4 regions of the Salinicoccus bachuensis genome follow, and region 2 is predicted to be linked to each of the others. Evidence: riboswitches for the same ligand, from Rfam matches in the RefSeq annotation. Region 2 holds a riboswitch; each other region holds the start of a gene.
The links. A riboswitch is a leader RNA that binds a small molecule or an ion and turns the genes downstream of it on or off. The one in region 2 is predicted to bind thiamine pyrophosphate.
Positions count from the first base shown of each region.

Region 1 (5,793 bases), 170 kb from region 2:
GAATTCATCTCGCGTCCACAGTGTCAAACGGGCTGAACCATCCCCCGAGGAAAGAGGAGAGGATGACACCGAGAAGGATGAGCAGGATGAAGTGGAAGTCATGGATGGAATAGATGGTGCGGTGGTAATAGGTTCTCGGTCCGTCGTCGAACCCTTTGGATTCCATGGCGACCCCGAGACGCCAGGCCCGCCTGATGCTCTGGCTGAGCAGGGTGACGATCGTCGATATGAACCCCTGCAATCCGCTGATGTACTTGCGGTGGATCAGTGCCCGTCTCACTTTGCGGGCACGCCTCAATGCAAGATATTCACCCGCAATGATCGGCACCATGCGGAGTGCCGCCATGAACGAATAGGCATACTTCGGCTTCAGCCCCCCTTGCTGCATCAGACTGTAGAAGACGTCCGTGATGCGTGTAGTGAAGACGATGAGTGCTCCGAAGAAGGAGAGCGTGATGCCGCGCATCATGATATGCAGGCCGCGTACAGCACTCTCTTCGGTGACATGGATGATTCCAAACTGGAAGACTGTCGTCGTCCCTTCGCCGTAGAGGATCATATACAGGCTTGAAATGAAGCCGAAAAACAGGATGATACCTGTCAGGAGTGCGATATAGACGTACTTCACACCGCTCAATATGAAAAGCAGAATGAACATGATGACCGACAGATGGAAAAGGTGGTTTGGGTCATGGATGAGGATGACGGTCAGAAACAGCCCGACGGCCACAAGGATTTTGACGAGGGGATTGACCCGGTCGGCGAATGTGCTGTAGCGCTTCACCGCTTCAGGCATGTCCATCCCCCCGTTCGACAAGGCGTCCGTCTTCAATCAGCAGGCGTCTCGATGGATAGCGCTTCATGATCTCCGCATCATGGGTGATCATGATGACGCTCGTCCCCCGCTTCACCATGTCGTGAATCATCGTGAGCAGGCCGAAGGCATGACGCTGGTCAAGACCGAATGTCGGTTCATCGAATATGATGACTTCCGGCACCCCGCCTGCCGCCGTCGCGACACTCAGACGCCGCTTCTGCCCGGTGGATATTTCCAGCGGATGCAGATGAGACACATGTCCGAGTCCGAAGCGTTCGAGCAGTGCATCCGTCTCCCGGCGTGCCGTCCTGTCATCATGGTGCATCTCCAGATTGATGAACACTTCGTCGAACACACGGTTCGTAATGAACTGCAGCTCCGGATTCTGGAAGACCGGATAGACTCTGCCCTCGAGATGCCGCGTCCTGCCGACCCGGCTGCCCCCAAAAAATACCTTGCCTCCTGAGGGAATGAGTTTCATCAATGCGAGCAGCAGGCTCGATTTTCCCGTGCCATTGTCCCCTTCGAGTGTAATCCATTCACCCTTTCCGATCCTCAGATCATCTATCGTCAAAAGACGCCTGCCCCCTCTTCTGATGGAGAGGTCCCTTGCTTCCATCAGTGTACCGGACCCCGGTGCAATTTTCGGGAGGACAGGGGCGTCCTGCCACGAACATGGATGCCACACGCCGTATTGGTCGAGCAGCCGGCGATGCTCGTCCAGCATTTTTCCGGGTGTGGCGGAACACACGATTACACCGTCATCATTCATCAGTATCACCCGGTCGACCGTGTGCCATAGTTCTTCGACACGATGTTCGACGATGACGACGGTCAGATCATTCCACATCGCCCTCACGGTATCCCAGAGATGAGCCGCCGATTTGCTGTCCAGCATGCTTGTCGGCTCATCCAAAAACAGCGTGTCTGCCTGCTGGAGCAATGCCGAGGCGATGGCGAGCTTCTGCTTCATGCCTCCTGACAGCGTCTGGATGGCGCTCTCCGGGGCCACATCAAGCCCGACCATGCTGAGCGCTTCCGTGAACAGGGGTTCCATCTCCTCCTCAGCCACCTGCCTGTTCTCGAGGACAAAGGCGAGCTCTTCGGCGACTGTCGGCATCGTGAACTGGGAATCCGGATCCTGGAAGACGTATGCACAGGACGCGGGCATTTTGAGCCGATCCGCCTTCATCGGTATGGTGATCGTATCCGGTATGAGGCCCCCGAGCACATTGAGCAGGGTGCTCTTGCCCGAGCCGCTCGGCCCGACGATGAGCACCTTTTCACCCTCCCCTATTTTCAGGTCGAGATCGGTGAAGAGAGGCGATTCTGATTCCGGGAACCGCAGACGCAATTTTTCCACTTCGATGCACATGATCAAAGCCCTTCTTCAGCAGCATGGCCATTGCCGACGAGTTTCAGCACACCGGTCTCCTTCAGCGCACGGTACAATAGGTGCGCCAGCCAGCCGGCAATGAGTGCACCACTCAGCACCCTGAAACCGAACATCAACAGCAGATTCCATGTCGCCAGCTGGCCGAGGTAGCCGTAGTACCAGTCGAGTGGGAACGTCGCGAGCGCAGCTGAGATGCCGGCGATGACCGCCACCATCAGGGATGTGCTTTTGTACTTCACGATGGCGAATACGATTTCGCATGCAAGCCCCTGGATGAGTCCGTACACGATCAGCATGACATCGAACTGCAGCATGACGATCGTTTCACCGGATGCCGCTGCAAATTCCGCAATCAGTGCCACGCCGGGTTTCCTTATGATGAGATAGGCGACCACCGCTGCGATGAACCACATGCCGTACAGCAGCTGATTGAGGTGCAGTCCGAGCGGTTCGAGCGCCGTATAGACCCCACCCCATATCGAATAGATGAACGAGAATACCAGGGCGACGACGACCGTGATCAACACATCGGTCAGGGTCAGCCCTTTTCTTTTTGCCATGTTACCAACCTCCATAAATTATTTTCCAAATAAAAAAACACACCACTAGCGGAGTGGTGTGCATATTATATGTAAAATATGCCACTTCCCTACGCTAGTATGATCTAGATCAGGTGATAAGGGTAATTCTCAGTCCTTGCGGACACCCCTAGTGGTGGTTATTTATTCGGTTGGTTCCATGATAGTACACTTTCCGAATTTTGTGAAGTCATTTATTGTCGGCGACCATCTGGTAGTAGCGGCCGCGCTGTCTGATGAGCTCCTCTTCAGAACCGCTTTCGACCAGTTCACCGAGCTCCATGACGAAGATCCGGTCCACGGCCTTTATCGTATTCAGCCTGTGGGCGATGATGATGCTCGTCCGATCCTTCATCAGCCGCTCGAGCGCCTCCTGGATTTTGAGCTCCGTCACCGTATCGATGCTGCTCGTCGCTTCGTCCAGGAGCAGTATGGCCGGATCCGTGATCAGGGCCCTGGCAATCGATATCAGCTGCTTCTGTCCCTGGGAGATGAATCCTTCATCTGCTTCCAGCACGGTATCATAGCCCTCCTCGAGTGCAACGATGAATTCGTGTGCGTTGGCAAGTTTCGCCGCCTCCACCACTTCCTCATCCGTCGCATCGAGCTTGCCGTAGCGGATGTTTTCCCTGATCGTCGATTCGAACAGGTAGGGATCCTGCAGCACGAAAGCCGTCTGCGAACGGACTGTCGAACGGCTGTAGTCGAGGATGTTCTGTCCATCAATCCTGACCGCTCCGGAATCCGTTTCATAGAATCTTGCCAGCAGCTGCATGACGGTCGTCTTGCCCGCACCGGTCGCGCCAATCAGGGCAACCGATTCGCCTGCATCTATCCTGAAGCTCAAGTTTCTGATGGTCGGGTTTTTCTGCGTCGGATCGTAGGAGAAGGAGACATCATCAAATTCAATCTCACCCTTTATGGTGCTGTCCACAATCGTCCCCTCGTCCTTTTCGGGCTCCGAATCGATGATGCCGAATACACGCTCTGCACCGGCGATGGCCGAAAGCACCTGATTGAACTGGTTGGAGAGGTCGGCAAGCGGCCGCGTGAACTGCCTGGCGTACTCTGCGAACACGACGATGGTGCCGATGGTGACGAGTCCGTCCGTATAGAAGACGAGCAGGCCGCCAGCGCCGGCCACGATGGTGAAGCTGACGTTGTTCAGCATGTTCATCACCTTCGGGATGAAGCCGGCATACAGGAATGCCCAGAACGTGATGTCCCTGAGATTGCCCGCCTTTTCATTGAAGTTGCGGATCGCCGTCTCCTCCTGGGAGAACACCTTGACGATCTCCTGGCCGGAGACCATCTCCTCGATATAGCCATTCAGCTCCCCGGTCGCCCGCTGCCGCTTCTTGTAGAGCGGTCCGGTACGCCTTGTGATGAAGCCTACAGCAAATATCAGCACCGGAATGATCAGCACGGTGAGGAGGGTGAGCAGCGGACTCAGGTACAACATGACACTGATCGTGCCGATTAGTGTGACGATGCTTGTCGTGAACTGGATGAATGATGTATTGAGCGTCTGTGAAATCGTCTCGATGTCATTGGTCATGCGGCTCATCAGCTCGCCGTGCTGCCGCTTGTCGTAGAAGGAGACCGGCAGCTTCTGCATATGTGAGAACAGCCGGCTTCTCAGCTTGTACACCGTCCGCTGGGACAGGCCCACCATGAAGAAGGCCGCGGTATACTGGGTCGATGACAGCAGGATATAGACGACAAGCAGGAAGAGCAGTATGGTGGACAGTCCGTCCATCTCCCCCGGTATGAAGTAGTTGTCCACGATGTAGCCGACGAGGAAAGGCCCTGTAATGCTCAGCAGGCTGGTCAGGGTCACAAGGAATATGATGCCATACAGGAGGGCCCGCTCTTCTGAGATGAACTGCCACATCCGTTTGAGGGTGCCGCCGATGTCATTGGCCCGCTGGTCCTCCTTATTTTTCCTGCGGCCGATCTCCTTCTTTTTGAGGACCGGTTCATGGCCGAAAGGCCGTCTGATAAAATCAATCATCCAATTGACCCCCTTCCGTTTGCGATTCGACGATGGAACGATAGAGCGCAGACTGCTCCATCAGCTCCTCATGGGAGCCGAGCGCACTGATCTCCCCATTATCAAGGAGCAGGATGCGGTCGGCCATCCTGGCCGTGATGACCTTCTGCGTGACGATGATGCGCGTTGTGTTCTCATCCTTGATGGATTCCCACAATGCCGATTCCGTACGGATGTCGAGCGCGGAGGTGCTGTCATCGAGGATGAGGATACCCGGTTTCCTGACAAGTGCACGTGCAATCGACAGGCGCTGCTTCTGCCCGCCGGAAAGCGTGACGCCCCGCTGTCCGACCCGCGTGTCATAGCGGTGGTCGAACGACTCGATCGAACGGTGGATCTGCGCCTTCTGTGTGGAGGTGAAAATCTCGGACTCTCCGGCTTCCAAATCCCCCCACAGCAGGTTTTCGAAAATGCTGCCTGAGAACAGGACGGCGGATTGCGGTACATAGCCGATGGTCTGCCTCAGATCATCTTCGTTCCAGTCCTTTACATTGGTGCCGTTGACATAGACATCGCCTTCCCTGACATCGTACATCTTCGGTATCAGACTGAGCAGCGTGCTTTTTCCGGACCCCGTACCGCCCATAATTACGAACTTTTCATTTTCCCTGATATCGAAATTGATATCCCGGAGCACATAGCGTGTGGAGCCCGGATATTTGAAGGAGACATTGTCGAACTTCACGGTGCCCGCACGGTCCTCCTTCTTTATTACGTCATTCTCATTCACACTGACCGGTGTCTTCAGGACTTCCTCCATCCGTTCACTGGAAGCCTTCGACCGGCTGAAAGCGATGATGATGAATGCGAACATGGAGAATCCACCCTGCATCCTCAGGGCATAGTTGATGACCGCGACGACTTCCCCGACCTGGACAGTGTTGTTCTGCAGCAGGTCGGAAGCCATCCACAGGACGATGAGCAGGCTCCCGTTGATGACGAGCAGCAG
Region 1 is NZ_CP138333.2:1,082,160-1,087,952, reverse strand. Features, by position in the region: gene RQP18_RS05365 (energy-coupling factor transporter transmembrane component T family protein) at 5-796, opposite strand; gene RQP18_RS05360 (ABC transporter ATP-binding protein) at 789-2,192, opposite strand; gene RQP18_RS05355 (ECF transporter S component) at 2,195-2,773, opposite strand; TPP riboswitch at 2,843-2,933, opposite strand; gene RQP18_RS05350 (ABC transporter ATP-binding protein) at 2,982-4,805, opposite strand; gene RQP18_RS05345 (ABC transporter ATP-binding protein) at 4,798-5,793, opposite strand, start outside.
Region 1: it holds a riboswitch for thiamine pyrophosphate, as region 2 does, so the genes downstream of both, RQP18_RS05355 (ECF transporter S component) here and tenA (thiaminase II) in region 2, are expected to answer to the same signal.

Region 2 (5,793 bases):
CCATCTCTTTCGTAGGCGCGCTGCTGCTTGCTGCGATTCTTACACCGACTGACCCGGTTTCTGTCGTCTCGGTCATCAAGAAAGCGGCAGGGGACGAGAAGGTGGCGGACGTAGTCGAAGGGGAGTCGATGATTAATGATGGCACCAGCATCGTCATCTTCAGTGTCCTTGCGGGCATGTTCACCGGCAACCGTTCCGTTTCGGTTTTCTCCTTCATCGGGGAATTCCTCCTCGTCTCCGTGGGGGGTGCTGCCCTTGGTGTAATATTCGGTTGGCTAATGGCTAAAGCGGTCCACTTCACCCATCACAGGCAGTATCAGGTGATGCTCAGTATCATATTAGCCTACGGCATATTCAACCTTGCTGAAGCAATCAGTGTGTCAGGTGTGCTCGCCACCGTCTTCGCAGGTATAATGCTGTCATTCGAGTATGGCACTGCAAGCAAGGAAGAGCACTTCCGGGAATCGTTGGATGGCTTTTGGAATATTGTCGAACCTTCCATCCTCTCACTGCTCTTCCTGTTGATCGGCATACAAGCAGCAGATGCGCTCCTATTTGGTTCATGGGGGTTTGCCCTCATCATTTTTGCGCTGTCATTGATCATCCGTTTCATTGTGATCATGGGGACTACACAAATGTTTTCCAAATGGCGGCACAAAATCAATTGGAGGGAATCGGTGCTCATATCATGGTCCGGACTGAAAGGTTCCATGTCGGTCTACTTGATTCTGAGCCTGTACTCCCAAACCAGTTCCGGTGATGCGGACATCATCATTTCACTTGGTTTCGCATCCGTTTTCCTCTCACTTGTCATCCAGAGCCTTGGCGTTTCGCCTTTGTCCAAAAAATTGATTAAATGATGATTTTCCTCATTTTTAAAGCCTCTTCCAATCAAATGGACAGAGGCTTTTCCCTATGGCATTCTACTATCCATTTTCTTCAAAATAGATATGATGATGCAGCTTGCATCCTTCATTGAACTCGGAACCACACTGCAGACATCTGCCAGTATTCATATATTCGCTGATGGTATGTTCTCTGTTGCAGACACCACACAATATGGCATGTTCATCGTATTTTTCCTTCTCCCAGGGAATAATGGCATGGTCCTCTTTGTCATTATGGCATCTGTAGCATGGATAATATTTATCACAGCATCTGAACCTGATGGCAATGATGTCTTCAGCCGAGTGATAATGAACGCAACGGGTCTTTTCATCGATTGTGTTCCCATAGACTTCAGGCATAATTTCCCCCACTCCCTTGCTTTTCCACTATGCATTCTTTTCAAATCCCTATCCTTTCGCCCATAAAGGGTGCTTCCCTCACTTCTCTATGAATTCTACCGGAAACTGCATGCTGAACTCATTACCGAGAGTCATCAGGTAGCTCAGCTCCCCCTCAGACTTATCCAGTGTGGCGTTCGAAACTATGGCATTATAGGCGCTGAAAGTCCTGTCACTCCCATTGAATTCATCAAACTCGACATTCAGCGTTTCTTCGTCATGTTCAAAGAGGATGGAAAGCGTCTCCGCATCCAGGTCGTACTGGCCCTCGACTTCATTGCCATCTTCCCTCACGACTTTTCCATCATCAAAACTCAATGTCATGAATACATTGTGGTCTTCCATCCCATCACCTTCACTGACCGGTCCAGGGGGATAGGCCAGATCGAAGGTTCTGCCGGACAGCTCGTCATCATTGCTGCATCCCGCAATCAGCATGATGGTCAATAAAAAAAGCGATGATAATATCTTCTTCAATGTTCTCCCCCCATTTTTATCTGAATATTAAAATACAATATTACAGTATCACCTAATATATGTAAACGGGGATCACTTGAGTGTAATCATCCATCGAGAAAGCCGGATGCTGCCCCTTTTACATCTTCTGCCCAAGCGATTGCAGAGATGAGGGAGATGCCGTCGGCTCCGCTATCCAGACAGGCCTTGTAGTTTGTTTCATTGATGCCGCCGATTGCGACCATCGGCGTATCGCCGATCAACCGTCTCATTTCGACCAGACCCTCGATACCGATCGCTGCACCTGCATCTGCCTTTGAAGGTGTGGTGAATACCGGTCCTGTACCAACGTAGTCGACCTTTTCCAAGCTGCTCACTTCAAGTTCGGCTGCGTCCCTTACAGACAGGCCGATGATCTTATCATCAAAATATTCAGGGAGATCGGATACTGCCATGTCATCCTGACCCAGATGGATGCCGTCAGCGTCCACCGCTTCAGCCAGCTTCCAGTCGTCATTGACGATGAACGGCACATCATGCTCTTTGCATATTGCTTTGATGTCCGAAGCGAAACGGATCAATGCCTCCCCCTCGAGTGGATGCGTCCCCTTCTCCCTGAGCTGGAAAATGGTCACCCCGCCTTCCAGTGCTTCGCGTATGGTTTCAAGGGGCTCCCCTTTCGCATCCTCACTGCCACAGATGAAATAGAGCCTGAGCAGTTCCCGGTCCATCATATGCCCCCAACCAGACTGTCTTCAAGCAGAGTATCGTCGTTCAGGTACAGTTCATCGATGAGGCCGGCTATGAAGGTGCCCGGCGCAGGTATGGCACACTTGCCTGCAGCCGCTTCGGCACACAGATTGTAGTAGCTCACAGCGTCCACAACCGCCTCCCTTTCGAAAGTGTCCGCAGTGCCGATGAACGCAGCCGTGATGCCGCCGAGCAGGCATCCGGAGCCTGTAATCTTGCCCTGCAGGCCATGGCCATTGACCATCGTCGTCACCCCGTGCTCCGTTGCCAGTGCATCCTTCTCTCCCGTGACCAGTGCCGGGACGCCATATCTTCGATGGACGGCTTCGGCGATTTCTGTAGTATTTCCCGCTTCGGCAGAATCCACACCTTTCATCCGGCTTTCTGACCCGGAGAGTGCCAGCATCTCTCCAGCGTTGCCTTTGATGAGCGCCACTTTATGGCGGGCAAGCAGATCTTCCGTAATATCCACACGGAAGCGTGACGCACCGAAACCGACTGGATCAAAAATGATGGGAATCCCGTTCTCATTCGCTGATTCCATCATCTCATCCATCAGATGCGCCTTGGCGCGGTCCGCCGTACCGATGTTGATCAATAGTGCCGATGCCGCCTGCATCAGATCCTCAGACTCCGATATTTCCCCGCTCATTATTGGAGAAGCGCCGATTGCCAGCATGCCGTTTGCCATAAAGTTTTTTACCACGTCATTGGTAATGCAGACGACCAGAGGATTTTCTTTTCTCAATCTTTCCAATCTATTCATGAACCTGTTCCTCCCTGAAACTGAAATGGTTGACCGGACCGTTGCCTTTGCCGATGCCCGGACTGTTCCTGATGGCGGATGTAATATATCTTTTTGCCAGTCGGAAACTCTCTTCAAGCGTCTTTCCCTTTGCGAGCTCTGCCGTCATTACAGCAGAGAATGTGCACCCTGTGCCGTGTGTGTGACTGGTTTCTATACGCGGTTCACTCAGAATGACTGTGTCCTCATGCGTAAAAAGATAATCCACAGCATCACCTTCCAAATGCCCACCCTTTATCGTCACACTGTGCACACCGATTTCATCAAGGAATATTCGGGCGGCCTTCCTGACATCCGCTTCCTTCTCGATCTTATGCCCTGTAATCTTCTCGGCCTCATGGATGTTCGGCGTGACGGTAAGTGCCGCAGGAAGCAGCGTACTCCTGAGGAATTCGATCGATTCCTCTTCTATCAGCGCATCTCCACTCGTGGCGATCATGACCGGATCGATGACGAAAGGAATATTATAATCCTCCACCATATTCGCAACCACTACCATCATATCGATTGTCGCGACCATTCCACTCTTCATCGCATGGGGCACTTCGTCACTGAATATGCTCTCGAGCTGCTTCTCCAGAAACTCTGCAGGAACATTGAACACATCCTGTACGCCCATCGTATTCTGGGCAGTCAGCGAAGTCACGGCCGCCATGCCGTATACGCCTCTCGAATGGAAGGCCTTGCTGTCTGCCAGCACCCCCGCGCCGCCGGTTGGGTCCGTTCCTGCCACCGTCAGTGCAATCGGCATCCTATGCATGGACATCCACCTCCATCCAGCGTTCTTTCGTCGCCGCCATATTGAAGAAGCGCCTTTCATGTTCCACACTTTCGATGAAATTCCTTCTGAGCTGCTTCATGTCTTCAGCCGGCATTCTTTCCGCTTCGTTATCGATTATCGTCAGCATCACATCGAGCGTATCATCCATGTCCCTGGCGTAGAATTCAAACCAGCCGCGATAAGGATGGCCGGCTTCAAATGTATGCCGCGCCATCGCCTTCTCGGCAATCCTTCTGTAGACATATGGACATGGTGCCATCGCACTCAAAGTGAATGCGATATTCTCCCTCGAGAATGCATTGAAGTACATATGTTTGATGTAGTGGTCGGCGGATGGATACCACGCCCCGTCCCTGATGATATCCTCATAGGGCATATCGACCGCCTGCGCCAGTACTGCGTGCGCTTCGCTTTCACCTTCGAGCAGGAATTCCATCTGACTCAGAAGGAATTTCACAGTGTCCTTCGAATCGGATTTGGCAATCAGCATTGCATAGAGATTCGCAAACTCCTCCAAATACAATGAATCCGCCCTCAGGTAATGGATGACTGCAGCCGCATCGATGTTTCCATGTATCAGCCCCTGGATGAAAGTGTCATTATAGATTGCTTCGATGATCGGTTCCGCTTCATTTCTCAACTCTTCAGTCAGCATATGATCTCTCCTTTTCCAATATAAAAACCCGTTTCCAGCGCAGGAAACGGGTTCAGTATGGAGGCAGGATATGCCGGACCAACCCACTTCCCTACGCTGGTATTATCCAGATCAGGTCCAAGGGATCAGCCCAACGGCTGTCTCAGCAAAAAGCACCCCTAGTGGTGTTGCTATTCGATTGACTCCAATAATAGTGAAGATTCACGCCCATGTCAAACAATAATCGGAAATTTCAATATGCTTGCATTTTCAAAAGGAAAGATATACACTATATATATATCAAATAAAATTGATTTAATAAGGAGGGCGGGAATGGTGCAACCGACGAACAGCAAGGATGGTACGGCCTATGAAAAAAACCTGGAAACCTATGAGCAGATGTTCAATGCACTTGCGGACAGGACGCGATTGAAGATAATCAATGAAATCAGCAAAAGTACCAATAAGCAGCTCTGTGTATGTGATCTGGAGGAAATGCTGGATCTGAAACAGTCGAAAATCTCCTACCATTTGAAGAAGCTTGTCGATGCGGATATCCTTTCGACCGAAAAGCATGGAACTTGGAACTACTACAGAGTCAATGAATCACATTTGCAGGGTACATTGTCAGAAGATACTTGCTCAACCATCTTATGATGGTATCTTTTTTATACTATAAATCAATTTTTATTGATTTATAAATCAAATACTTTTGATAAATATAATGATAAGGAGCCAAGATGATGACTGATTCCATTACCGAATTCCTGCGGACGTTTTTCCTTCTATTCACCACCCTTATCGCCCTGTTCATCATCGTCAGTTTTTTCGTCAGCCTGCTCCAGCAGATAGTATCAGAAGAGAAGATAAGGAAGGTGCTGAATCACCCCAACAAAATAGCAGGTTATATGCTCGGTACACTTTTTGGTGCGGCCACCCCTTTCTGTTCCTGCTCCACCATCCCCATTCTGGCAGGCCTGTTGAACTCGAAGGCATCTTTTGGCCCTTCGATGAGTTTTCTGATTGCTTCCCCATTGATGAATCCGGTGATGATGTTCACATTATGGGCACTGCTTGGATG
Region 2 is NZ_CP138333.2:1,248,981-1,254,773, reverse strand. Features, by position in the region: gene RQP18_RS06210 (cation:proton antiporter) at 1-860, shown strand, start outside; gene RQP18_RS06205 (CHY zinc finger protein) at 927-1,247, opposite strand; gene RQP18_RS06200 (hypothetical protein) at 1,326-1,763, opposite strand; gene thiE (thiamine phosphate synthase) at 1,850-2,476, opposite strand; gene thiM (hydroxyethylthiazole kinase) at 2,473-3,258, opposite strand; gene thiD (bifunctional hydroxymethylpyrimidine kinase/phosphomethylpyrimidine kinase) at 3,251-4,057, opposite strand; gene tenA (thiaminase II) at 4,050-4,733, opposite strand; TPP riboswitch at 4,805-4,903, opposite strand; gene RQP18_RS06175 (ArsR/SmtB family transcription factor) at 5,046-5,369, shown strand; gene RQP18_RS06170 (permease) at 5,456-5,793, shown strand, end outside.

Region 3 (5,793 bases), 520 kb from region 2:
AAGCGGTGGCCTTTTTTGTTGGATGAATGTATATCCTTGCAGTGTGTGGCAGTGCTACAATGGAAGAAAGAGAAATAGTATGGGGGTTTGAAAATGTCAAACGTAGCAGGATTCTGGGTAAGGCTCGGCGCACGGCTGCTTGATGGCCTGTTGATTGGAATGGTGGTCGGGACGCTCGTCTTTCTGTTCCAGCTAGACACGAGCAGCCAGGCTGTACAGACGGGTGAAAGCGTAGTTGCAGCACTGTATTTTGTACTGATGCCTGTGTTCCTTTATGGTTACACCGTTGCCAAGCGGGTGCTCAATATCAGGGTCGTGAGGAAAGATGGAACAAATGTGGGCTTTGGAACAATGGTTGTACGTGAAGTCATCGGCGGATTCATCTATGGCATCACATTCGGTATTGCACTGATCGTCTCGGCATTCATGGTGGGATTGAGGGAAGACAAGCGCAGCATCCACGATCTCCTTGCCGGCACGTATGTCACATATGACAGGCCGGAACATTGGGAGTAGAGCAGTAAATTATAAATTTCTATGAACAGCATATGATTCACTAATCAAATGAAAGACGCGGCAAGGGGTTTATCATCGTCCTTTGCCGCGTCTTGTTTATTATTATCCTAAAGCTATTTTTACCCATCTCGCATGGCTAATGGAGTAGTTCATTTTCTTCTCTTTCAAGTCTGTCCAGAATCTCCTGCTTACCTTCAGTTTTTCTAGGAATATCAAATTTGCGTTTACCCTTATGGAAATCGGGATCAGCTTTTTTTACGGCTTTTATTGCGATATCTCTTCGACGATTGTTCTGTTCATCTAAGTTCTTTAGATTATATGTTTTCATTGTAACAACCACCTCTTATTACATTATACACTGATTTAAAAAACCTCCAAATCCAGTAGCCAATGAGTTTAAGACAGAAAGTTTTTTGGAGGTTGCAGTAAAAAAAGTTTAGAATATTCAGTTTACAACCGACTGTTTAGTGTAATAGTAACTATAGAGACGTTTTTTAGCAGAACGGTATAACACTATAAGGGGGACGGGAACATGCCATTGAATGTGGCCCAAAAGTTGATTCAGGACCATCTCGTTTCGGGAGAAATGAAGCCCGGAGAAGAGATTGGACTGAAGATCGACCAGACGTTGACGCAGGATGCGACGGGTACGATGGTGATGCTGGAACTGGAAGCGATGGGCATAGACAAGGTGAAGACGGAAGTCTCTGCACAGTATGTCGACCACAACCTGATACAGGATGATCATCGGAATCCCGATGACCATCAGTTCTTAAGGAGTGCGGCACAGAAATTCGGCGTACACTACAGCAGACCCGGCAACGGCGTCAGCCACCCTGTGCATATGCAGGAACTGTCGATACCTGGCAAGACGCTGCTTGGCTCGGACAGCCATACATGCGCGAATGGGTGCATGGGAATGCTCGCGATGGGGGCCGGCGGCATCGATGTGACGATGGCCATGGCTGGGGAACCGTACTACGTGGAAATGCCCCGCATCATGGGTGTGAAACTGACAGGGAAGCTGCCGGACTGGGTCAGTGCGAAGGATGTCATTCTTGAGATGCTGCGCCGCCACACTGTGAATGGAGGCGTCGGCAGAATCATCGAGTATTACGGCCCTGGACTCGATGACCTTTCTGCAATGGACCGGCACGTCATCGCCAACATGGGTGCTGAACTCGGCGCAACGACATCGGTTTTTCCATCAGATGAGGAAGTGAAACGCTTCATGGAGACACAGGGACGCGCCGATGAGTGGGTCGAACTGAAGGCTGACGAAGGGGCAGAGTATGACGACCATGATGAAATCAACCTCTCGGAACTGGTGCCGCTGATTGCGAAGCCGACCAGCCCGGACAACGTGGTCTCTGTCGAGGAGATTGCAGGGCAGGAAATCTACCAGTCATACATCGGCTCTTCCGCAAACCCGGGGTATCGGGACTTTGCGGTCGCAGCAGAAATCGTCAAAGATAAACAGATTGCCAACGGCATTTCATTCGACATCAATCCGACATCACGCCTACTGCTCCAACAGCTGGTGGAGAATAAACATATCGCCAGTCTGCTTTCCTCAGGTGCACGGCTGCACCAGGCAGGATGCAACGGCTGTATCGGTATGGGACAGGCACCGGCGACAGACCAGAACAGTCTACGGACGACCCCGAGGAACTTCCCGGGACGATCCGGAACGAAGGAGGACAAGGTTTTCCTCTGCAGTCCGGAAATTGCAGCCGCTTCGGCGCTGACCGGTGTCATCACCGACCCGCGGACACTCGATATGGACTACCCAGAAATACCAGAAGCCGCAGCCATCAAAACGAATGAAATGCTCGAAGCCCCTCCGGAAGACACCAGCAACATCGAAATCACGAAGGGACCGAACGTGTCGACCATCCCGGATTTCGATCCAATCGAGGACAACTTCGACATGCCTGTGCTGCTCAAGATGGATGACAATATCTCGACGGATGAAATACTCGCCGGCGGATCAAGGGTACTGCCATTCCGCAGCAACATTCCAAAAATCAGCACATTCGTATTTGAAGGCATCGATGAGACCTATACGGAAAGGGCAGAGGAGAAGCTGGAAGAAGGCGGACACATGATTGTGGCCGGCAACAACTATGGCCAGGGTTCGAGCCGTGAGCACGCGGCACTTGCGCCCAGGTATCTCGGCCTGAAAGTGGTGCTGGTCAAAGACTTCGCCAGGATCCACCTGCAGAACTTGATCAACTTCGGTATTCTGCCGTTGACCTTCGCTGACCGAGAAGACCATAAGAAGATCGATGAGGGGGATGTCATCGAGTTCAGGAATGTCCATCAGGCCATCCGGGACGGAAACACATTCACCGTCCGGCTGAAGGACTCCGGTGAAGAGATTACGGTCAAGCACAGCATGACCAGCCGGCATCTTGATATCATGCTGGCCGGAGGCATCATCAACTGGGCGAAACAGCGACAATAATTTGGGAGAACAAAGGCTCTTTTATAGAGCCTTTTTATTTTGAGTCTACACTTCTGATATAATTCATGTATATGAAAGTGAGGGATACATAATGAAGAAAGTGATAATGGATGTCGACACGGGCGTCGATGATGCGCTGGCCATCCTGTATGCGCTGGAGAGCAGGCAGCTTGATGTACTGGGCATTACGACGGTGAACGGCAATGTGCCGCTTGAAATGGTAAACGTGAATACACTGAAGATACTGTCTCTGGCGGGCAGAGAAGAGATTCCCGTGCAACCGGGTGCGGATCGGCCGCTGCTGAGGGAATCGGAGCACGTCCACCATATCCATGGAGATGATGGCATCGGCAACGCACTGGACGGCTTCGAACATAACAACCAATGCGAGGCACAGTTTGCTGCGGACTTCATCATTGAACAGGCGAAAAATCATCCGGGAGAAATCACGCTGATCGCCGTCGGCCCCTTGACCAACCTGGCATTGGCATTCAGGAAGGAACCGAACCTCTCCAAATGGCTCAGTGAAGTGGTCATCATGGGCGGACTGGTGTCTGAAGCAGGCAGAGGGAACAAGCTGCCGAACTCGGAGTTCAATATCTTCACAGATGCCGAGGCGGCACGGATCGTCTTCCACAGTGGAGCGGAGACCACACTTGTGAGCCTTGATGTGACGAAACAAACACTGCTTTCAAGTTATGATGTCGAAGTGCTTGAAGGCAGGAAGTACCACGACTTCGTCAGGCAGTCGACGGAAGTCTACCGCGCCTTCAGCAAGGAGAGGTTCAACCTAGACGGCTGTGCACTGCACGACCCGCTTACGGTCGGGTACGTCCTGAACCGTGACTTCCTGAAGACGGAGAAGCACTATGTCGATGTGGAGACAATCAGCCCGCTCGGCTATGGCCAGACCATCTGCGACTTTGGCGGTCTTTTGGGCAAGGAACCCAACGTCACTATATGCACCGATGTGGACGGAGAAGCGTTCGTTGCGCATTTCCTGGAGACGCTTGGCAAGGAAGGGTGATCTGCCTGTTAGGGGTGGTTCAAAATTAGAATCTTGAAAAGCACCCTATCTCTCATTGTACGACTGGTTTATCGGATCATGATTGTATTTTGTAACGAAATAATTTAGAATGATAAATATAGGGCAATGATTCAAATTCACTTGCCGCAAAGATCCACCAACTGAATAAAACCGAAATCACTGGAAGAGCCTTTGTGAAAGGCTGAGATCAAAGTATCGACTTTGGAATTCCTTGAACCTGATCCAGTTCATACTGGCGTAGGAAAGTGACGTTACTTAAAAATATCTGCGTTATTTTTCTACATGAAAAATAACGCTTTTTTATTTGGGGTGTAAATATCTTTATCGCAATTACACATGACAAAGTACTGACCAGTGAAGATATTGAGCATTTTATGAACATTGAGCCTGTCGTTGACCGGTTGCTTTTGAGGACACGTATGAATTCAGTTGGGCTGATATTCTTCCTCAATATGCTGGTGAATAAGGGGTTCCCGAAGGATAAACTGATCATCCATAGCAACATCCGGGTGTTGGAAGCGCTTCGGTTGAAAGCCATTCACTTCAAAGAAGGGGATCCGATGGCATATGCCTATAAAGCGAGGCATCCAGAGATATCTGTCAGCATGTCGACACATTCCATGAAAAGCATCAGTGAGGCCAGGGAGAATGGTCTGGATCATGTCTTCTTTGGTCACGTTTTTGAAAGCGCTTCTAAAAAGGGAGTGCGACCGAGATCTTTGGATGAAATGGAGCGGGCTGTAGATATGGACATTCCGGTCATGGCTATCGGTGGAATTGGTCAGCACACGATAGGCGATTTGCCCGATGGGTTCAGCGGCATATGTGCCATTTCATTATTTATGGATCACAATCTTGAAGAAATCAGAGCAGTAAGAAGGGCGTGGTATGAGAATGTATGATGTTGCAGTTGTAGGATCTGGTGTCATTGGCATGTCCATAGCAAAAGCACTTGATGAATACGGCTTGAAAATAGCGGTAATAGACCGTGATGAGCCGGGTAAGCATGCTTCATATAAAGCCGGTGGCATGCTCGGTGCCCAGAATGAATTCAATGAAGACGGGGCTCTTTTCAGAATGGCCCTTGCATCGAGAAGCAGATTTGAGGCTCTGAGTCGGACATTCCTGGAAGAACATGATCTGGATATCGAATTCAGACAGGGGGGACTGATCAAGATGGCGGCAGATGAGGATGATATTCCTGATCTCGAATCCCAGTATCAATTTCTCAACAGCCATGATCCGCGGGTCCAGAAATTGAGCGAGCCGGCACTCGATAATTTGACACAGGGGTCGGTCGTATATCGCAATCTATCCATCCATATTCCAAATGATGGACAGATTAATGCATGGAAATATACCAGGGCACTGCTTACCTCAGTCATCACAAAAGGAATCGACCGTTTCTGCAGGACTGAAGTCCATCAGATATCGAAAAGATTCGATTCCTACATGCTGAAGACTTCAGCCGGTGATATCCATGCAGATAAAGTGATAGTTGCCGGAGGCGCATGGAGTGGGAAGTTGCTGGAAACTTATGATATATCACCCATGATTTCAGGTGTAAAAGGAGAGGTGCTGCTTGTTGAACATGAGGGTCTGAATATCGACCAGACAGTATTCATGACCAATGGATGCTACATCGTCCCCAAAAATAAAAATCGATTTCTGATCGGAGCGACAAGCTACTTCAATGATTTTTCAGTGGGCGTATCGGATGTCGGGACAGAATGGTTGAAAACTCAGGCCACAGCGACCATAC
Region 3 is NZ_CP138333.2:730,289-736,081, forward strand. Features, by position in the region: gene RQP18_RS03660 (RDD family protein) at 88-516, shown strand; gene RQP18_RS03665 (hypothetical protein) at 653-844, opposite strand; gene RQP18_RS03670 (aconitate hydratase) at 1,049-2,983, shown strand; gene RQP18_RS03675 (nucleoside hydrolase) at 3,075-4,010, shown strand; TPP riboswitch at 4,183-4,292, shown strand; gene RQP18_RS03680 (thiamine phosphate synthase) at 4,451-4,933, shown strand; gene RQP18_RS03685 (NAD(P)/FAD-dependent oxidoreductase) at 4,926-5,793, shown strand, end outside.
Region 3: it holds a riboswitch for thiamine pyrophosphate, as region 2 does, so the genes downstream of both, RQP18_RS03680 (thiamine phosphate synthase) here and tenA (thiaminase II) in region 2, are expected to answer to the same signal.

Region 4 (5,793 bases), 420 kb from region 2:
CGGAGCCATTTATCCGCTGCTTCCATATACTTCTCGACGAACTGGTCATAGATGGATTCGTGCACATACATGCGTTTTGCAATCATGCAGATCTGTCCGCCTGTCAGGAAGTTAGAAATCACGACCCGACGCATGGCCGCTTCATCATTCACATCGAAATCATCGAGGAAGATGGCCGGGTCGTTGCCGCCGAGTTCAAGCGTCACGTTCTTGATCGTGTCTGCTGCAGCCTTCATGATGTGGCGTCCTGTATTCGTACCGCCGGTGAAGGCGATTTTGCGCACTTTATCGTTTGAAGTGAGCTCTATGCCGACATCTGCGTCACCGTTGACGATATTGAGGACGCCTGCAGGGAATTCTTCTGCGATGAGCTGCGTCACAAGCGTCACTGCAAGCGGCGCCATCGGGCTCGGTTTCAGTACCATCGTATTGCCGGCGAGCAGTGCCGGTGCAATCTTCTCTGTGGAGAGGGCCAATGGATAGTTCCATGGACTGATGGCGGATACCACACCAATCGGATCATGGCGCAGGATGTTCTTGCCACGCTCATCTTCGTTGACCGCTTCACTATAGACGCGTTCTGCGTTCTCCACTGCGTACTCCATGAACATGAGGGAAACCGTCATTTCGCCTTCTGCATCATAGACCGGCTTGCCGTGCTCACGGGAAAGCAGTTTGACCAGGTCTTCCTGGTTGTCCTTTATCTTCTGAATCCCCTTCTGCATGCGTTCGATGCGGTCCTTCATCTCCGTGTGCTTCCAGGATTTGAACGCCTCATCTGCAGAATCGATCGCTTTTTGTGCCTCTTCTACTGTATTTTGCGGCCAATAGCCCGCTGTTTCATCCGGTTTCGCCGGATTCTCACGTGGTTCGTGACTCTGTGCTTCGACTATTTCGCCGTTGATATATGCATTCACTGTCAGTGGTGTCGCGAGTTTAAGTGCCAATGTGACTGCCTCCTTATATTACTGATTATCCATTAATATCAATTCCCGGCAAGGCGGGGAGCAAAACATTCTGGACGAAGCCGGCCGGCATTGGCCAAGTCCGCATCCATTTCTATTTTATGGTATATTTATAGTATAAAAATGCTCTAGACTTACGCATCCTAATCGCAAAGGGGAATTGCCATGGACAGGATCAACCTGATTACGCTCGGTGTAAAACATATTTCGGACGCAGTCGATTTCTATCGTAAAATGGGGTTTGAGGCTTCCATCATGGGACACGAAGATGCGATCGAAATCGTATTCTTCAGGATGAAGGGGTCGAAGCTCGCCCTTTATCCACTGGAGAAGCTGGCGGGGGAGACAGGGCGCGAAGCAGTCGACACGGAAGGAAAGTTCAATGGCATTACACTTGCCTATAATGCAAAATCCGAAGCGGAAGTGGACCAGGTGCTGAAGCGGGCCGGAGAAATGGGTGGTGAGATCATCAGTCCCCCAGCTCCTACCGAGTGGGGCGGTTACAGCGGCTACTTCGCGGATCTTGATGGCTACTGCTGGGAAGTGGCATATGGCGCGGACTGGGAATTCGATGAGAATGACATGCTGATCATCTGATACGGAAAAAGGAACGCTCCATGATGGGGCGTTCCTTTTCATATCGTCCTATCTGTTTGACGGACTGTTGGCTGAAATCGTGAATGTCATCGTCGTGTGGCTTATCGCTTCCTGCACTTTCGTGAACGACGACTCCATGGCATTGAAGATATCTGCGGCTTCACCGTCGAGCCGTGTGGCGTAGTGGCTTGGGCTGACCGTGACACCCGCTTCCTTCGACAGGTCGATCTGCTCGTAGATGACGTCCATATAATTGGTCGTATTCATCGGATAGAGCGCGAACTTGCATCCTGCTTTCTGCTGGATGTCTGTTGACGCTGCTTCATTCATACGCTCTGATGACACATCCATATGCGTATCCCCGGAGGAGTCGCCCGGACAGCCGATGGAGAAGGTGCCGCTCATTTCCACATGTTTCCCCGTTTTTGCCGCCTGCAGATAGACCGCCTTCACCACATCGAAAACGTGCTCGATCCGTCCCCGCACACACGTCGAGACATCATCCGTGTCTTTCCATACTTTCGATGTGACGACCTGATCCAGTGCGCCGAGGATCACATCAGCGAAGTCGTCGCTCATCACACTCAGGTTGAACTGGCAACCTGCAATCCGTTCCGTTCCACATTCCTGTACCATACATCATGCCTCCAATGATTTTATTGAAAATGAAAAAGCTGCACTCCCGAGGGAATGCAGCGGATGTATGGAGTGGTGCGTACATACAAGGCTGCACTTCCCCACGCTGGTGTTATCCAGATCGGGTGGTAAGGGTCCGGTTTCTCCGTCTCAGCCTAAGGCGCCCCCAGTGCATCGGTATGCAGTTTTCATTACAATTTCCATGATAGCGGATGAAGGTGCGGCGTGTAAAGTGGGGGCTGTCCATTGCCTCCACAGTTAGGATGACTCAGCCCTAAGGCGTATATCCTAGTTTGGAAGCGGTTGAAGAGGCAGTGCTTTAGAGAAGAGCTGGTGCAGAATGGTAGAATATAGGGGTGAGATTGGAAAGGAGGGAGGCTATGGCCTACATCTCCCTTGTATTTCTGGATGTCATCCTGCCGATTCTGATTCTGCTTGGTGTCGGCGTCATACTCCAGAAGAAGTTTGAATTTCGTCTGAGGCCGATTGCGAACCTCGTGACGTACTGTTTTCTGCCGTCTGCCGTATTCCTGAATATTTATGAGGCGGACATCGACTTTGAACTGCTGGGACAACTCGCACTGTATCTGACGCTGTTCATCGCTTCGATGATTGTCGTCGGTGAAATATTCGTCCGTCTGCTCGGACTTCGCGGCGGGGAACGGACCGCTCTGAAAAACAGCGTGTCGCTGATGAACTCCGGCAACTATGGGCTGCCGGTCAGTCATCTTGTATTCAGCGCCAACCCGGTGGGCGTATCAGTGCAGATCATCGTGCTCGTCGTACAGAATCTGCTGACATTCACGTATGGCCTGTACAACCTGCGGTCGAATGCGAAGTCCATCGTGGAACTTTTCCGCGAACTGCTCAGGCTGCCGATCATCTATGCGCTTGTGGCCGCATTCATTCTGCAGGCATTCACCATCGAACTGCCGAGTTTCATCAGCGTGCCGGTCGAGCAGCTGGCCGGCGGGTTTGCCGCCCTCGCGCTGCTCCTGCTCGGCATGCAGCTCGCACAGATCGAAATCCGCTCGTTCCACAGGGTCATCGCGTGGAGTGCCCTCGGCCGACTGGTCATCGGGCCGGCCGTCGCCCTGGCACTCATATTCATCCTTGGCATCGACGGTGTCATCGCCCAGTCGCTGTTCATTGCGAGTGCGTTCCCGACATCGAGGAATACTGCGACGCTCGCGCTCGAATACGATGTGGAACCGGAACTCCATGCCCAGGTGGTCCTTTATTCCACAGTGCTCAGCAGCATCACCGTGACATTCGTCATCTACCTGTCCATGCAGCTGTTCTAGGAGGAGTGGGGTGGCTTAACTGTCACTGAGTGTTCGGGTGAGTGACAATTATACTCAAAAATCTTTTCCAACCGACTTGATTCAGACATGTATGCCGGGTTTCATACAAACGGATGTGAGGTATATGTATAGTAAATCATAGATAGTCATCAAAGGAGGAAATGATTTTGGATCTTAGAGACAAAGTTGCGATTGTAACAGGTGGCGGATCAGGCATCGGTCTGGCTACAGCGAAAGCGTTCCTGGACAAAGGCGCGAAAGTCATTGTGGCAGATTATAATGAAGAGTCTGGTAAGAAGGCAGAAGAGAGCCTCAAACAGTACGGGGATGTCCTTTTTGAGAAAGTGGACGTTTCCGTTGAAGAGGATGTTAAAAATGTCGTTGCTCTCGCGGTTGAAAAGTTTGGACGACTGGATGTCATGTTCAACAATGCCGGAATCGGTGTTCAGGGTGAGACGCACAAGCTTTCCTACGAAGACTACAACAAAGTAATCAAAGTCAATCAGGACAGCGTATTCTTCGGTTCAAAATACGCAATTCCTGAAATGCAGAAGGTTGGCGGCGGTGCAATCATCAATACAGCCTCCATCCTCGGCAGTGTCGGCGAGCCGACAGCATTCGCGTACAATGCGTCCAAAGGCGCTGTGAATCTGATGACGAAATCCGTCGCTTTACAATATGCCCAGGACAACATCCGGGTAAGTGCAGTTGCTCCCGGCTACGTCGAGTCCGGAATGGTGAACAGGGAAGCGTTGGGAGATTATTATGAAACTCTCGTCGGCAAGCACCCAATCGGCAGACTCGGTGAACCGGAAGAAATCGCGCACGCGGTCGTATTCCTGGCAGAAAATGAATTCACTACAGGCACGACACTTCTCGTGGACGGTGGCTATACAGCCCAGTAATGTAGTGGTTATGAGGCATCAGACTTCGGTCTGGTGCCTTTTTTTGTGTCTTCTTCAAGCATATTTATTCCGGCCTTCCTTTTTGATGTAAAAAGTAATATAATAGTTTGGCAATTAAATTATTAATATATTCTAAACATTTTTAATTTTAATGAATTTTCGCAATAACGTTGATTACTTCCGTTATATTTGTTAGGTTGATTCAGGATATCACCCGTGAGAGATACATAAATTTTAGTTTTTTTAAATAAACTTTAGGAGGCTTTTGATGAAAGAAAAAGCAAAATTGGATTCATTTATTTTCTGGCCGTCCATCGTTGTGCTGCTGTCACTGACCATACTGCTGGTCGTGTTCCAGTCTTCAGCAGAAACGATGCTCAACGGCATGCTTACGGCGATCAATACACGGATGGACTGGATCTTCCAGTTCATGACCTTCGGACTCTTCGTCCTGCTGCTGTGGATTGCCTTCGGCAAATACGGCAGGGTCAAACTTGGGGAAGGACCTCCCCAGTTCAACAACTTCAGCTACGGTGCCATGCTGTTCTGTGCGGGCATGGGAACGAGCATCATGTTCTGGTCGATCATCGAACCGATGTACTATTTCCAAGGCCCACCGTTCGGCTTTGAACCTGGCAGTGAGACTGCGGCCGAATGGGCTGTTGCATACGGTATGTTCCACTGGGGTATTTCCGCATGGTGCATCTATGCTTTCCCGACGATCGTCATTGCGTATTCATTCTTCAATAAGAAGAATAAATCCCTGAAGGTCAGCCAATCAGTAAAAGGTGCACTCGGCAAACATTCCGACGGCATCCTCGGCAAGATTATAGACATCCTTGTGATTTGGAGTCTTGTTGGTGGACTGGGTACATCACTCGGCCTCGGGGTGCCGATGGTTTCTGCCGGCATCGGTCATCTTCTCGGTGTGGAACAGTCTGTCTCACTCAGCATCATCATCATGGTCATCTGGGCCATAATCTACATTACAAGCGCCTCCCTTGGATTGGACAAGGGCATACGCAGGTTGAGTAACATCAATGTATATCTTGCGCTTGCACTCGCAATCTTCGTCATCCTTGTAGGACCTACGGGATTCATACTGACATATTTTACGGACAGCTTCGGCATCATGTCCCAGAACTTCCTGAGGATGAGCTTCTATACAGATCCTATTGGCGGCGGCGGATTCCCGCAGGCCTGGACGGTATTCTACTGGGCATGGTTTGCCGCAACAGCCCTGTTCATGGGACTGTTCATCGCACGGATTTCAAAGGGCCGCACATTGAAGAGCCTGATACTCCACATTCTTGGATGGGGTTCCCTCGGCAGCTGGCTGTACTTCGGCATCTTCGGCGGCTATACGATGAACCTGCAGCAGACGGG
Region 4 is NZ_CP138333.2:832,741-838,533, forward strand. Features, by position in the region: gene RQP18_RS04140 (aldehyde dehydrogenase family protein) at 1-947, opposite strand, end outside; gene RQP18_RS04145 (VOC family protein) at 1,131-1,562, shown strand; gene RQP18_RS04150 (YkoF family thiamine/hydroxymethylpyrimidine-binding protein) at 1,611-2,198, opposite strand; TPP riboswitch at 2,280-2,376, opposite strand; gene RQP18_RS04155 (AEC family transporter) at 2,579-3,502, shown strand; gene RQP18_RS04160 (SDR family NAD(P)-dependent oxidoreductase) at 3,664-4,407, shown strand; gene RQP18_RS04165 (BCCT family transporter) at 4,676-5,793, shown strand, end outside.
Region 4: it holds a riboswitch for thiamine pyrophosphate, as region 2 does, so the genes downstream of both, RQP18_RS04150 (YkoF family thiamine/hydroxymethylpyrimidine-binding protein) here and tenA (thiaminase II) in region 2, are expected to answer to the same signal.